2 regions of the Cohnella candida genome follow, and region 1 is predicted to be linked to the other one. Evidence: predicted binding sites of a transcription regulator. Region 1 holds the regulator's gene; the other holds the start of a gene.
What was found. Region 1 encodes CtsR, which represses protease genes until heat stress. Its sites were predicted from a motif close to ATGGTCAATAAAGGTCAAACA; they were not measured.
Positions count from the first base shown of each region.

Region 2: clpP (ATP-dependent Clp endopeptidase proteolytic subunit ClpP) is a predicted target of CtsR. The motif match lies at 1,308-1,328, and genes of this name have one in related genera.

Region 1 is NZ_CP033433.1:3,680,627-3,684,038, forward strand. Features, by position in the region: gene EAV92_RS16845 (protein arginine kinase) at 1-576, opposite strand, end outside; gene EAV92_RS16850 (protein-arginine kinase activator protein McsA) at 641-1,156, opposite strand; gene EAV92_RS16855 (CtsR family transcriptional regulator) at 1,185-1,646, opposite strand; rRNA gene EAV92_RS16860 (23S ribosomal RNA) at 1,936-3,412, opposite strand, start outside.
Region 2 is NZ_CP033433.1:4,459,149-4,462,560, reverse strand. Features, by position in the region: gene EAV92_RS20650 (sugar-binding transcriptional regulator) at 1-546, opposite strand, end outside; tRNA gene EAV92_RS20645 (tRNA-Arg) at 779-853, shown strand; gene clpP (ATP-dependent Clp endopeptidase proteolytic subunit ClpP) at 1,416-1,997, shown strand; gene sda (sporulation histidine kinase inhibitor Sda) at 2,209-2,469, shown strand; gene EAV92_RS20630 (DUF2269 family protein) at 2,592-3,053, opposite strand; gene EAV92_RS20625 (NAD(P)-dependent oxidoreductase) at 3,067-3,412, opposite strand, start outside.

The DNA of each region.
Region 1 (3,412 bases):
GGCCAGGCCGACTTGGGTGACCGCGGAGAGTATCCGGTTGATCTGCCCCGTCAGGACGAGAGCCGGCAGGTGCATCATCACGGAAGCTCGGATGCCGGTCCCGACGTTCGTCGGGCAGCTGGTCAGGAAACCGTGTTTCTCGTCGAACGCGTAATCGATCTGTTCCTCGAACACGTCGTCGATGAGACTCGCCGTTTCCCACGCCTCCCGGATCTGAAAGCCCGGTCTCATGCATTGGATGCGAAGATGATCCTCTTCGTTGACCATGACGCTGACGTCTTCCTTCTGGTCGAGGATCAGCGCCCCGTTGCGGGATTCGTTGGCCAGGTTCGGGCTGATCAGATGCTTCTCCACCAGCACCAGCTTCTCCAACTCCGTCAATTCGGAAAGCCGGATAATCTCCAGCGGACCAAGGCCGTTCAAGCGGCCGTTCTCCGCCACGTCGAGGAGCTGCTCCATCACCGCTTGCGATTGAGCCGGAGTGGCCAGCATCGGAAACGGCGAGCCCCGCAGGTTGCGGGCCAGCCGGATGCGGCTGCTCAGCACGACGTCGGATTCCGGTCCTTCGGTCTGCATCCATTCGCTTAACGCCTGTTTGACGAAACTCCGTTTCACCACGACGTCACCTCCTCTCTAGCGATCATATCCCGCCCATTTCCTTCTCCAGTTCGCGGATGCGATCCCGGAGCTGGGCGGCGGATTCGAAATCCTCGTTTTCGATGCGGCCCTGCATTTCCTGCTTAAGCCGATCGATTTCGCGCTTGGTCTTCACTTTACCTCCGGCACGTTTGGGCACCTTCCCGACGTGGGTCGTATTCCCGTGGACCCTCTTCAGCAGCGGATCCAGTCGTTCGCCGAAATGCTTGTAACAATCGCTGCAGCCGAACCGGCCGATTTTGCTGAACTGCGAATACGTCATGCCGCAGGAATCGCAGCGAACGGCCGGCGGCTTGGAGGCCCCTGTCCCGGCATGTTGTTCGAAATCAAGCAAACCGGATAACAGGTTATGAATCGAGAAGCCGCTTTGCGTGCCGGGTATGAATTCGCCTTTATCCCTCGCGCAGGATTCGCAAATGTGCAGCTCCGTCTTTTCTCCGTTTAAAATTTTCGTAAAATGCAGGGTCGCCGGGCGCTTCCCGCATTCTTGGCATAACATCTGCGCTCACTCCTCTTCCATCCGCCGCCTACCTGGCAAGCAGAGCGATCAGAACAGCCTTCAACACTTTGGCGCGGATTTCGTCGCGAAGCGGCAGCTTGAGCGCCAGCACTTCGCGGGATACGGCCGCCCGGATCAAGCGGGCTTCCCTCTCCGTCAGAAACTCCGCTTCCTCTAATTGATAAATTAACCCTTCGGCCGCCGTTTGATCGATCTGTTCTCCGACGGTCTGGTGGATATGCCGTTGGACCGCCTCGAGTGAAGGAAGATCCACGCGCTGGATGCGGATGTACCCGCCGCCGCCCCTTTTGCTTTCCACGTAGTACCCTTTCTCCAGGGTAAACCGGGTGCTGATCACGTAATTGATCTGAGACGGGACGCAAGAAAACTTCTCAGCCAAGTCGCTTCGCTGGATTTCCACGGCGCCTTCCGAACTGTTCTGCAGGATCTGCTTTAAGTAATGTTCGATGAGATCGGAAATGTTGCGCAACGCTTCCCCTCCTTTCGAGAACGATCTGACTTTGACTTTCTTTGACTTTAACCACATTATACGACTTTCGTCCGCCGTTGCCAAGTGGTGGGCCGACGGCCGGCTTTCCTGGATTATAGTATGAAAAATTTCCGCTGTTTTTACACCGTACCGATGACCGGAAACGCAAAAAAGCACTTTAACGTCGTTAACGTTAAAGTGCCTTAACGGTTTGCGGGTTTACACCCTGAAAACCGGATAGCGAAACGTGAAAGCAGTGCTGAAGAAACAATCACCTGTGTTAACTGCGTAGGATAAGCCCTCGACCGATTAGTACCCGTCAGCTGCACGCGTTGCCGCGCTTCCACCCCGGGCCTATCAACCTGGTGTTCTTCCAGGGGTCTTACATACTGGGAAATCTCATCTTGAGGCGGGCTTCGCGCTTAGATGCTTTCAGCGCTTATCCCTCCCGCACTTGGCTACCCAGCGGTGCTCCTGGCGGAACAACTGGTACACCAGCGGTGCGTCCATCCCGGTCCTCTCGTACTAAGGACAGCCCCTCTCAAATTTCCTACGCCCGCGACAGATAGGGACCGAACTGTCTCACGACGTTCTGAACCCAGCTCGCGTACCGCTTTAATGGGCGAACAGCCCAACCCTTGGGACCTACTTCAGCCCCAGGATGCGATGAGCCGACATCGAGGTGCCAAACCTCCCCGTCGATGTGGACTCTTGGGGGAGATAAGCCTGTTATCCCCAGGGTAGCTTTTATCCGTTGAGCGATGGCCCTTCCATTCGGTACCACCGGATCACTAAGCCCGACTTTCGTCCCTGCTCGACTTGTTGGTCTCGCAGTCAAGCTCCCTTATGCCTTTGCACTCTTCGCGCGATTTCCAACCGCGCTGAGGGAACCTTGGGGCGCCTCCGTTACTTTTTAGGAGGCGACCGCCCCAGTCAAACTGCCCGCCTGACACGGTCCCTTCACCGGATTCACGGTGACAGGTTAGAACTCCGATACGATCAGGGTGGTATCCCAACGTCGCCTCCACCGAAGCTGGCGCTCCGGCTTCCTAGGCTCCCACCTATCCTGTACAGACCGTACCAAAGTCCAATATCAAGCTGCAGTAAAGCTCCATGGGGTCTTTCCGTCACGTCGCGGGTAACCTGCATCTTCACAGGTACTAAAATTTCACCGGATCTCTCGTTGAGACAGCGCCCAAGATCGTTACGCCATTCGTGCGGGTCAGAATTTACCTGACAAGGAATTTCGCTACCTTAGGACCGTTATAGTTACGGCCGCCGTTTACTGGGGCTTCGGTTCACAGCTTCGGGTTGCCCCTAACCGCTCCCCTTAACCTTCCAGCACCGGGCAGGCGTCAGCCCGTATACTTCGCCTTACGGCTTCGCACAGACCTGTGTTTTTGCTAAACAGTCGCTTGGGCCTCTTCACTGCGGCCCCCTCGCGCTATTCACGCTACCGGGGCACCCCTTCTCCCGAAGTTACGGGGTCATTTTGCCGAGTTCCTTAACGAGAGTTCTTCCGCGCGCCTTAGAATTTTCATCTCGCCTACCTGTGTCGGTTTACGGTACGGGCACCTTCGCCTGGCTAGAGGCTTTTCTCGGCAGCGTGAGCACAAGACCTTCGGTACTGCAATTTTCCCTCCCCATCACAGCTCAAGGTTATAGTGTGCGGATTTGCCTGCACACACCCCTCACTGCTTGGACGAGCTATTCCATCAGCTCGCGTCCTTGCCCTCCTGCGTCCCCCCATCGCTCGTAACGGCTTA
Region 2 (3,412 bases), 780 kb from region 1:
CACGCTTTCGCCGAGGCCGCCCCTAGCAGGTACAAACCAATTGTCCCGCTGCTGGTTGGGCATCGTGAACTGCGAGGCCATGCGAAACATGGTCGATCCGCCCATCACCGCGACGACGTCCCCGGGGGACATGCTGTCGCGAAGCACCCTTGCGCCTGCGCGCCCGATTTCGAGCTTCACGTGCTCCGATTGGTCCGAATCGCCGGGTACGATGACGACCCGCTTCAATCCGAAAGCCGCGCGCACGCGCTCCTCGAGGTCGGACAAGCCGAACATCTCTTTGACGAGCGGCTGCATTTCATCCACCAGCTGGCGTCCCGCTTCGCTGAGCGTCATGCCGGACGTGCCGGTTTCGAGCAATCCTTGGGCCCGAAGGATCTCCAGCTCCGAACGCAGCACCCGTTCCGTCAGGTCGACCTCGGCCGCGAGCGACCGCCTGCCGATCGTACCGGACGTCGAGATCCGGTGCAGGATCTCGTACCGCTTCTGCAGGATCTGCATCAGATCCGGCAAGAGCTTCTTCTGGATCTCAAGTAAATGGCGCATTCTTTCCGCTGGCCCTCCTGATGAACGATGGATGGTTCGGGATGAATGCAAGTCGTGCTGGACTAAAAATGTCCCGCAGGTCCTTTTCTGGTCCCACCATTATCATATCCCATCGGAGGGCGTCTTGCAAGATGGCGAATTCCCCGTATCGTCAAATTTACCAGGCCGAAGCTTCTTGCTTTTTGCCTCGGCATCGCCTATAATAACTTTTGCTGTCCTTGATTGATGTCATGCGCCCGTGGTCCAACGGATATGACGCAGGCCTCCGGAGCCTGAGATTGGGGTTCGATTCCCTACGGGCGCGCCAAATTCTAGCATACAGCACAACCGACCGTTCCATACGGTCGGTTTTTTGTTTTTTTCGACGCCGCACGCACCTTCGCCATCCGCCGAAATAAGTAAACGACGTTTACTTAAACCCCCTCGCAACCCACCATCCGCCGAAAAAAGTAACCCACATTTACTTAAACCCTCACGCACTCCCGCCATCCGACGCAATAAGTAAACCACATTTACTTAACTCCGCTCATCTCCCGCCCTCCACAACTCGAGCCCTCCCACACAATCACGATCCACCACTATCCCGCGAAGCCCCGTCCATCCACCAAACCCACGCGCACCGTCATTAGTAAAAACGCGGGTGTCCAGAGGGCGCAGCGCCTCGGAATCCCCCTTCCGGGGAAGGGGGACTTAGGGGGTTGGCGGAAGAAGTTAGGGGGAAAGCGAAAAAATGGGTATACTGAAAAAGTTACCATCCCAACACTTTGACTTTCTTTGACTTTTGATTCCGAATTGGATATGATGAGATCATGAAATGGGTAAAACTTGATGAATCAAGCGAATCATTCCGCTAAGGAGGGACTTCCCACATGAGTTTCGTACCTATGGTCGTCGAACAAAGCAACCGAGGCGAACGGGCCTACGACATTTACTCCCGTCTCCTGAAAGACCGCATCATCTTCCTCGGCACGGCGATTAACGACGTCGTCGCCAACTCCATCATCGCGCAGCTGCTGTTCCTGGCCGCCGAAGATCCGGAGAAAGACATCCACCTGTACATCAACAGCCCGGGCGGTTCCATTACTTCCGGCATGGCGATCTACGATACGATGCAGTTCATCAAGCCGGACGTCTCCACGATCTGCGTGGGCATGGCCGCTTCGATGGGCGCGTTCCTGCTGGCTGCCGGCGCATCCGGCAAACGCTTCGCGCTGCCGAACAGCGAAGTCATGATCCACCAGCCGCTCGGCGGAGCCGAAGGCCAAGCCAGCGACATCGAAATCCGCGCCCGCCGGATCCTGAAGCTGCGCGACAAGCTGAACCGTATCCTGTCCGAACGTACCGGCCAGCCGCTGGAACGCATCGAGAAGGACACGGACCGCGACAACTTCATGGAAGCCGAGACGGCCAAAGAATACGGCCTCATCGATAAAGTCATCGAGAAAATCTGATTCTGACGATCGATACGGCGCACCTCAAGCCCCCTTCCACCTTGGAAGGGGGCTTTTCATATCACGTTTTTTTATTTCCGTCAACAAAAATTCAAAACTTTGAATACCCCCTCTTTCTGTCTCGAGATCCGTGTTATCCTTTTGCAAAGAGGTTGTTCCATAAACCTCCATTTCTAGTTATCACCTAGGAACTACATAGGGGGATACCACCATGAATCAAAGGACCTATCCTTACCTCGTGACCCAGCAGTCGAACGACAGCGAATCTTACGCGCAACCCAGCGGCAGCCCGTCCGATATGCTGGCCGCCCGCCGCTTGAGCGATAAAGCATCCTTGCTTCGCCCGCTGCAAGACGAACATTTGCTGGAAGTCTACCGGGAAGCCAAGAAGATGAATCTCTCCAGCGAATTCATTGAACTGTTGGAAGAAGCGATTTCCATGCGCCAGCTCGACCATCGCCGGGAAGCATGATCCCGCGCGCAAGATCCTTCATCGATTAACGCCGCTCCGGACCGGAGACGGCGTTTTTTTCGTCCAATGCCCTGTCAAAGCCGCCCCGATAGCCCATAGAGCTTCGGGGTCGACAGGCTTCTTTAAAAGGGCTTCAAGACCATAAGCACGATTATGGCAATCATCATTGCTTGCGCCACCGAATCGAACGGCACGATCGTTCTCATCTCTTGCGTAAATTCGCGCGGGATCTCATCACCTTGTTGTTTGTTTTCGGACATCATCCGCATGATTTTCTTTACTCGCGGCTCGATCATAGCGTCGATCAAGACGATCAATAGCAACGATAACAGGATAGATAGATTCAGCCACATTTGGGTGAACCCTATCCCGCTCTCGATCATGAGCCAAACCCCGGTCGCGATAAGGACGACTCCGCCGATTTTGGGCAGGAAGGCCAGCTTGGCCGAGACATCGAAAGCATACCGCAGCTGACCTGCGGTCCTGGCGGATCTGCGGATGACGGGCACGACAAGCGCGGGGCCAATGACGGCAAACGCCGCCAATACATGAATAACGAGCAGCCAGCCAAACAAACCGTTCATACTCGTTCCCTCCTCAGCGGGCCGGAATATCGCTTCGATAAGCGAGTCCGACCCTTTTCCGTTTATACGGCCCATCGAGCTCGACATGGTTCAGCATCCAATTCGCCACGTCCTCGTAAGAGACATTCAGCTCTTGCAACCGGCTGAACAAAAGACCTGCGATATCGGACTCCGAAAGTTCCTTGATCGTCTCCGGCACGGACAAGGGCAAGGCGTCCGTCGTCGCATGAAGACGAACCGGCTCCGGGTGCCAGGTCGAATCGACCATCGTTCCCGGGCACATCACGGACCAGTCGAGCCGAGACTGCCTCAGCCGCTCGAGGTTCCGATTGTGCGTCTGATACATGGGCGGGAAGCCG